2 regions of the Salimicrobium salexigens genome follow, and region 1 is predicted to be linked to the other one. Evidence: riboswitches for the same ligand, from Rfam matches in the RefSeq annotation. Region 1 holds a riboswitch; the other holds the start of a gene.

Region 1 (3,776 bases):
TTTCAGTGGTATGTCTGCGAGAGCAGCGATTTCCCCGGCGTTCCCTTTCACGACGGCTACGTCCAGCTCTTCTGTTATTTTTCTGACTGCATTTTTCCGGAAGGTACTCGCTCCTGCCCCCACCGGGTCCAGCAGTATAGGAATACCCTTCTCATTAGCTGCTTTTCCTGCTGCTATCATCGTTTCCACGTCACTGCTCCGGAGCGTGCCGATATTCAATACAAGAGCATCGGCCGCCCCTGCTATGTCTGCGACTTCTTCTCTTTCTTTCGCCATGACCGGGCTCCCTCCGAATGCCAGGAGGCCGTTCGCAGAGAAATTCATCACTACTTCATTCGTAATGTGGTGAACCAGCGGTCTCTTTTCTCTTACACGCTCTTCCATCATTTGACCTCCCCCCTTCTGCCGGCCCAGTGATTCGTAGGGCCGCTCCCTGAACCGAGGTCGAAAGAATGACGGATAGCTTCGGTAATAAAATGTTTAGCCTTCTCTACAGCTACAGGAAGCGTCCGTCCCCGCGCCAGATTCGCCGCGATAGCCGAAGCATACGTACAGCCTGTGCCATGGGTATTATCCGTTTTAATGCGCGCTTCTCTGTATGTCCTCATAATTTCTCCGTCATACAATACATCGACAGCTTCTCCATCCAGATGTCCGCCTTTAATGAGCGCGCCGCGGCTGCCGAGTTTTTCTACAAACAGTCCTGCCGCTTCTTCCATATCAGCTTCTGTCTTAATAGTCATCCTAAGCAGCGTTTCCGCTTCCGGAATATTCGGAGTGACGACATCAGCATGAGGAAAAAGATATTCGGAAAGCGCCTCCCTCGTCTCCTCTTCCATAAGAGGATGACCGCTCGCAGTTACCATGACGGGGTCACAGACGTATGGTTTCCGCCGGGCCCCGATCCATTCCCCTACTGTGCGTGCAGCTTCTTTCGATGAAATCATTCCGGTTTTGATAGCATCCACAGGCAGATCCTCCTCAATACTTTTAAGCTGAGCAGTAAGGAATGGAACAGGTACGTGATGAACCTCCCGGACTCCCATAGTGTTCTGGGCGGTCAAAGAAGTCAGCACAGACATTCCGTACACCTGCCATTCTTCCATCGTCTTGATATCCGCCTGAATCCCGGCTCCGCCTCCGGAATCGGATCCTGCGATTGTCAGTGCTGTATATGGTCTCATCTCGCCGCCTCCTTTCCTGCAGGCCATTCTTCCAGTGAATAGGACATTTCCCAGAAAGCGAGTTCCAACTGACAGCTTTTCCGGAAAGCTTCTTTCATTTTCCGCCTGTCTTCCGGAGATGCCCGCTCCGCTTCCTCATCCAGACGTTTCATCATGTAGCCGGTGGTTTCGGCAATAGAATCATCGGCATAGAATTCAATCCACTCATAGAAAGGATGGTCCGATTCCGGAGAGAAACGCCGTTTCAATTCTTTTCCGATTTCATCGTAAGTCCACGGACAGGGAAGCATAGCCGCAATTGTTTTTCCGAGCAGACCTTCTGTGGCCACACTCTTCATGTGAGCACGATAATGATCCGCTGTCGGTGGCATCGGATAACCCTGAAGATTTTCGTACGGGGTGCCTGCGTAATCGCTTAAATTGCGGTGTGGGTGCATCTCATCCCCCAGCACAAAGGCGATCTGATTATGAAAAAATGTTATATCCTCCCGACTGTCGGATTGGGAAATGGCCGTGCCATAAAGGGTAAGGAAGGTATTCAAGTATTCATAGTCCGCTTTTACGTAGTGAGCCACCGCTTCTTTCGGCAGTTCACCTTCGCCAAGACCCTGTACAAACGGGTGATCGAAAATCGCCTGAAATACATCTTCATTTTCTCTTCTTAATTCTTTCGTAAATGACATAAAAATAGCCTCCTCGTTTAGTATAAAGGAAGCCCCCATGTGCAGAGTGCTTCCCTTCGGCGGCATGACCCGCATCAGGTTCAAAGGGACTAAGGCAAAACCTTATCTCAGCGATATCCGCGCCCCCAGCAGTTCAAATAATTAAGTTGTCACGATAGCTGTCTGTTTCAGCCGGACTGCGACCATCCAGCCTATCAGCGCCCCGGTCACGGTACTTACAGCGAATGAAGGTACAAAAGCGAAAACCCCGGCGCCTGTACCCATCAACAGATTGGCGATCGGTACGGAAGCAAGAGATCCGAATAATCCTGTCCCGATGATTTCACCGGTTACCGCTCCCCCGATACGCTTCGTGTAGTGATATGTCACTCCCGCCACAAAAGCCCCGATCATACCCCCCGGAAATGCTAGCAGAGTGCCGAGACCTAACAGGTTCCGCAACACAGCTATCAGGAAAGCTATCGTCACCGCCGGCAGCGGTCCAAGCGTAACGGCAGCAACGACGTTGACGGCATGCTGGACCGGATAGGCCTTTGCTATTCCGGCCGGAAACCACAGCATCTGTGCCCCGAGCGTTCCGAGTGCAGTAAGCACAGCCATGGTCGTAAGCAGTTTTGTGCGATTCATAATTCTCCCCCCTTTTATCCCAGGCAGAAGAAGAAGCAAAAAAACCGGGTCCTGAATTACAGGACCCGGTTCGTCAATGGTATGTTGACTACTTCCCCACGCTGGTATGAGCCAGATCAGGTCCAGAGAGTCGGAAAGTCATTCTTTCCTCTCAGTCCGTATCACGGACACCCCTAGTAGTTGATTACTTATTCACTTGGACGATACCAGTATAACAAAAGCCAGAATCTTTTGCACCATCTGAACCGTTTTTTCGAAAATATCAGTAATTTCCACAAGGAGGCATTGACAATCCCGGAGAGAGTAATAGAATTTAGAAAAAGCAGTCTTTTTGCTACAGTAAGGGGTGTAAGCAATGATTCGCATCGACAATCTTACCCGGCGGTTTCCGAATGGCAAAGGGATTTTCAACGTCTCTTTTGAAGTACAGGAAGGGGAAGTGTTCGGGTTTCTCGGACCTAACGGATCTGGTAAATCCACGACTATCCGTCATCTCCTCGGGTATATGAAACCTCAAAAGGGGAGTGCTGTAATTGACGGTTATGATACGTGGAAGAATCAGGCGAAAGCACGGGGAAGAATCGGTTATTTACCGGGGGAGATCGCTTTTCTCGAAGGAATGACAGGGAGCGACTTTCTCGATATGATGGCAGGAATGCAGGGGATCACGGACAAGAGCAAACGGACCAGCCTGATTCAGCGTCTCCAGTTTGATCCCGATGCTCCTATCCGGAAGATGTCCAAAGGGATGAAACAGAAGATCGGAATCGTTGCGACATTTATGCACGACCCCGATGTATATATTCTGGATGAACCCACCTCCGGACTGGACCCCCTTATGCAAAAGCTTTTCGTCGAGCTCGTGCTGGAAGAGAAGGAAAAGGGAAAAACCTTTCTGATGTCCTCCCACAGCTTTTCGGAGATTGAACGAACGTGCGATCGTGCAGCTATCATCCGGAATGGAGAGATTGTTACGGTCAAGGATATACACGAACTGCAATCCATGCAGCGTAAGGTCTTCGATGTCACACTGACCCGGTCCGAAGATGTTGAAGCTATGAAGGAATCCAGGCTTTCCATTAAAAAAACGGAGGGGTTATTCGTACGGGTCGAAGTCCAGGGGGACTTTGATAATTTTATCCACGAATTATCGAAGTACAGCGTCAAAAATATCAGTGCCGGCACCCAGAGTCTGGAACAGATATTTATGGATTACTATGATGCAGAGGAGGCCGGGTCATGAATTTTCCGCTTTATAAACAAATGATGAAATCAAATATTA
Region 2 (3,776 bases), on a different contig from region 1:
CACCACTCCAGCAGTTCCTCTATTTTCTCATCCTCCGCCCCGCTGTACGCCAGTTCCTCCCATACACTGTCCGTGAGAAACTGGTGTTCAGGGTTCTGGAAGGCGTATCCTGCATGCTGAAACCAGTCTTTGTCCGGGAAGGGGCGGGTGATTCTTCCGGAGGAGACCGGATCGATGCCCGCAAGAAGCCGACACAGGGTGGTTTTTCCGCTTCCATTAGGTCCCGTGACCGCCGTAAAAGAACCTTCGGAAATCGTTACATTCACGTTGGAGAAGATAGATTTGTAACTGATTCCCGATGCCTGCATGAGGGAGGGACCGTTCTCCCTGTGGGGTGGTGCTTTCAAAGGAGCGGAAAGTCCGGGAGCAAGTCCGCGGGCCGTAAGCGGGTACGGCGGAGCGGTTCTTCCGGATTCCATCGCCACTCTTACAGCTCCAGGCACAGCTATCCCTTCTTCGTAAAGAGAACGGGCATAACGATCGACCCCCTGCTGCAGAGGGCCGTCGTAAAACAGACTGCCGTTTCTTCCAAGCATCAGCACCCGGTCTGTTATATCGATCCAGGGGTCAAGGTCATGCTCAATAACGAAAATCGTTACATTTTTCAACTCTTTCAAAGAACGGAGCAGAGAAACAAATTCATCGGTAGCTACGGGGTCGAGATTCGCTGTCGGTTCATCCAGAACGATCACCGGAGGCTCCATAGCAAGTATGCAGGCGAGGGCCAGCTTCTGTTTCTCTCCCCCGGAAAGAGAAATGACCGCCGCTTCCTTCTTGTGGAGGAGTCCCACCTCCTCAAGAGCAGTCTCCACTCTCTTTTCCATCTTTTCAGAAGGAACACATATATTTTCAAGCCCGAACGCCACTTCATCCTCCACCGTAAGCATGCAGAACTGCGTTTCCGGGTCCTGAAATACAGTCCCTACTCTCCGGCTCATCGTCCCGGTGGCAGCATCTTTGACCGGCTTACCTTCAAACGTCACTTCTCCTTCCATTGTACCCTCGAGCTCTTTCGGATAAATTCCCGTCAGGCACCGGCTGAGCGTGCTTTTTCCCGAACCGCTTGCCCCGAGCAGAAGTACACATTCCTTTTCCCCGAGCGAGAACGTTACGTTCTGGAGAATCGGGGCATCCATATCATCGTACTGCAGGGACAAATTTTGTACATTCATCATGCAGCATGCTTCTTCCGTTTTTCTTTGCCGAGAGCAAATCCCGAAAGAACGCCGGTTTTCGCCAGAGCGTCACTCAGAGCTTTTCCGGCCACTCCCGCAAGAATCGCTCCGCTGACAAGGCGCGTCACAAACATCAGCAGTACATACCCGCCGGCAAGTGCTGCGTACCCGGACTGGAAGTATCCCCAGACGAAGCTGAAGACGGCGGCCATCATTCCGGAGAACATAAGTGTCCCGAGGTTGTAGCGGCGATACCCGGTCATGGCGAACGCCGATTCCGCACCGAGACCCTGGATCATTCCGCTGATCAGAAGCATGGGACCTGCTGCGTTCCCGAGCAGTACTTCGACAGTAGCCGCAATGGTTTCGGAAAGAAAAGCGGCGCCGGGTTTTCTGATAATATAAGCAGCGATAATAGAAACGATGAACCAGATGCCGAAGATAAAGTCATAACCGATTGGTCCGAAGAAACCCGTCAGTATTTTCCCCACAGGGAGAAAAGCGAGGTAAACGACTGCGAATACGACGGAAAGTACCGACATGACCACTATTTCCTTCAGTTTCCAATTCTTCATTTATTTCCTCTTTCCTGGGATGGACTGTTTGCGGACATCGCTACAGTCATTACGGTATGGGAAGAACCACTTTTCTCTGTGTCGCTGAACACTTCTTCAAGACCTTTGAACATCGTATTCGTATCCCCTGACAGCTTAGTGGCATAGTGAGCTTCGGAGACCTCAATCCCACTTTCTTTCATACGTTCAATCCCCTTGTATATAACGTCCATATAATTTCCGCCACCCATCGGGTAAAGGGAGAATTTTGCGCCGGTGTACTGATCCAGATCCCACAGCCCGTTTTCCGGCTTTTCTTTATGCCCGGTATATTGGTCACCCTCGGAATCTCCCGGGCACCCGACAGAAAACGTTGCATTCAGGGCTGTGTGTACCCCTGTTTCGGCTACACGCAGGAACACTGCCCGCGTCACGTCAAATACGTGCTCGATATCCCCGCGTACCGTCGTCGTCACTTCATCCGTATTCATCCATACTTTTGAAGTATCGATTTTTTCCAGAGCTCCCTTGATCTTTTCCTTGAAGTCATCACTCATCGGGTGAACCGAAAAAGAGCATCCTGCAATTTTCACATTTTCCTGCTGCTGACTCATACATAATTCCTCCTTTTAATAAAACAAAAAAGACTGCATCCGATTCGCGGGACGCAGTCTGTATCATTAAAAGAGTTTGCCGTTTTTATTCAGACTGCACTTCCCCACGCTGGTACTAACCAGATCGGGTCCAAAGGGTCAGAATTCAATTCTTCTCAGCCGTGAGCCGGCTCCCCCAGTGCATGAAACGATATGCAGTTTTTTGTTGTTTGAATTTATCATAAAGCATGCAGAAAATTTTGTAAACCGTCGTTTTCCGCTCGATATTTACGTTTACACCATTTTCAGAGCTTCCATTACGGGAGATTCGCCTTTCGTAACCTGAAACTCCTTGTTAACAAGATGAGGACTGTTCAACGTCTCCACTATAACTTTCGCGACATCTTCCCGCGGGACTTCGTCGCGCGGAATTTCCTCGCCTGCGTTCACTTTCCCCGTACCTTCGTCATTGGTAAGGCGGCCCGGATGGATGATGGTATACTCCAGACCGGAAGCGCGGAGCCATTCGTCCGCATAAAACTTACAGGCCGCATACGGACGGAAGTCTTCACTTCCCCAGCTGCCGCGCCTCGTATCGAAAGAGCTGATAAGAGCAAAGCGGCTTACGCCTTTCTGTTTCGCTGCTTCCATCATTTTCGCGGCTCCGTCCAGATCTATCATGATGGTTTTATCCTTCCCGGTATGAGGTCCGGACCCGGCAGCAAACACGACGGCATCCACGTCATCCATCAATGCGGCAAGCACATCGATTTCATCTTCCAGATCCGCAACAGCCACTCCTGCACCCAGGTTTTCAAAAAAGGATGCCTGTGTTTTATCGCGGATCATCGCTTTAGCTTCGAACTGTTCACTTTCCTGAAGCAGACGGACGAGATGTTTTCCTATCTGACCGTTCGCTCCGGCAACAAGAACTTTTTTCATATAATCCCGCCTTTCTAGTTACTTACAACAGGTGACTCCCTTACATAGTCGTTTGTTTCTGCCAAGTCTGCGAGAAATTGGGCTACGCTCGCACGCGACACACTCATTCCTACTTCATGTTTTCCTAAATAACCGATTTTAAGCGGCTTCTCCGCTTTGTCCGTAAGGAAGCCGGCACGTACCAGTGTCCAGCCCAGATCCGTACTCCGGATAGCTGTGGCCATACGTTCAATTTCACGCTGATTGTTGGCAAAGCCGAGGCGCAGTGCGGAAGCGACCGCATTTCGGCGGTAGTCTTTCTCGTCATTCGGGTCCTTGACGATGCCCGTCGTAATACCGACAAACCGTTTTGTTCCTGTTTCTCCCATCGTTTCTACGATGTTGATGACTCCTTCACTGAGCCTCTGCCTTTTAACGCGCCCGGAAGGACCTAGAAGGCTGATGACGGCGTCCATTCCGTCTACCGTTTCTTTGATTTTCTCCCGTTCATCCAGTGTACCTTCGATTATCGC

What was found. Region 1 has a riboswitch for thiamine pyrophosphate ahead of tenA (thiaminase II). Riboswitches for the same ligand answer to the same signal wherever they lie in the genome.
Region 2: linked by a shared signal. The riboswitch ahead of BW931_RS10570 (YkoF family thiamine/hydroxymethylpyrimidine-binding protein) and the one ahead of tenA (thiaminase II) in region 1 are both predicted to bind thiamine pyrophosphate.

What each region holds. Positions count from the first base shown of each region.
Region 1 covers NZ_FTOK01000001.1:287,503-291,278, reverse strand. The annotation lists gene thiM (hydroxyethylthiazole kinase) at 1-387, opposite strand, end outside; gene thiD (bifunctional hydroxymethylpyrimidine kinase/phosphomethylpyrimidine kinase) at 384-1,184, opposite strand; gene tenA (thiaminase II) at 1,181-1,867, opposite strand; TPP riboswitch at 1,902-2,004, opposite strand; gene thiW (energy coupling factor transporter S component ThiW) at 2,009-2,494, opposite strand; TPP riboswitch at 2,571-2,679, opposite strand; gene BW931_RS01465 (ABC transporter ATP-binding protein) at 2,850-3,737, shown strand; gene BW931_RS01460 (ABC transporter permease subunit) at 3,734-3,776, shown strand, end outside.
Region 2 covers NZ_FTOK01000008.1:77,205-80,980, forward strand. The annotation lists gene BW931_RS10560 (ABC transporter ATP-binding protein) at 1-1,172, opposite strand, end outside; gene BW931_RS10565 (ECF transporter S component) at 1,172-1,750, opposite strand; gene BW931_RS10570 (YkoF family thiamine/hydroxymethylpyrimidine-binding protein) at 1,747-2,343, opposite strand; TPP riboswitch at 2,428-2,530, opposite strand; gene BW931_RS10575 (SDR family oxidoreductase) at 2,617-3,264, opposite strand; gene BW931_RS10580 (NAD(P)-dependent oxidoreductase) at 3,279-3,776, opposite strand, start outside.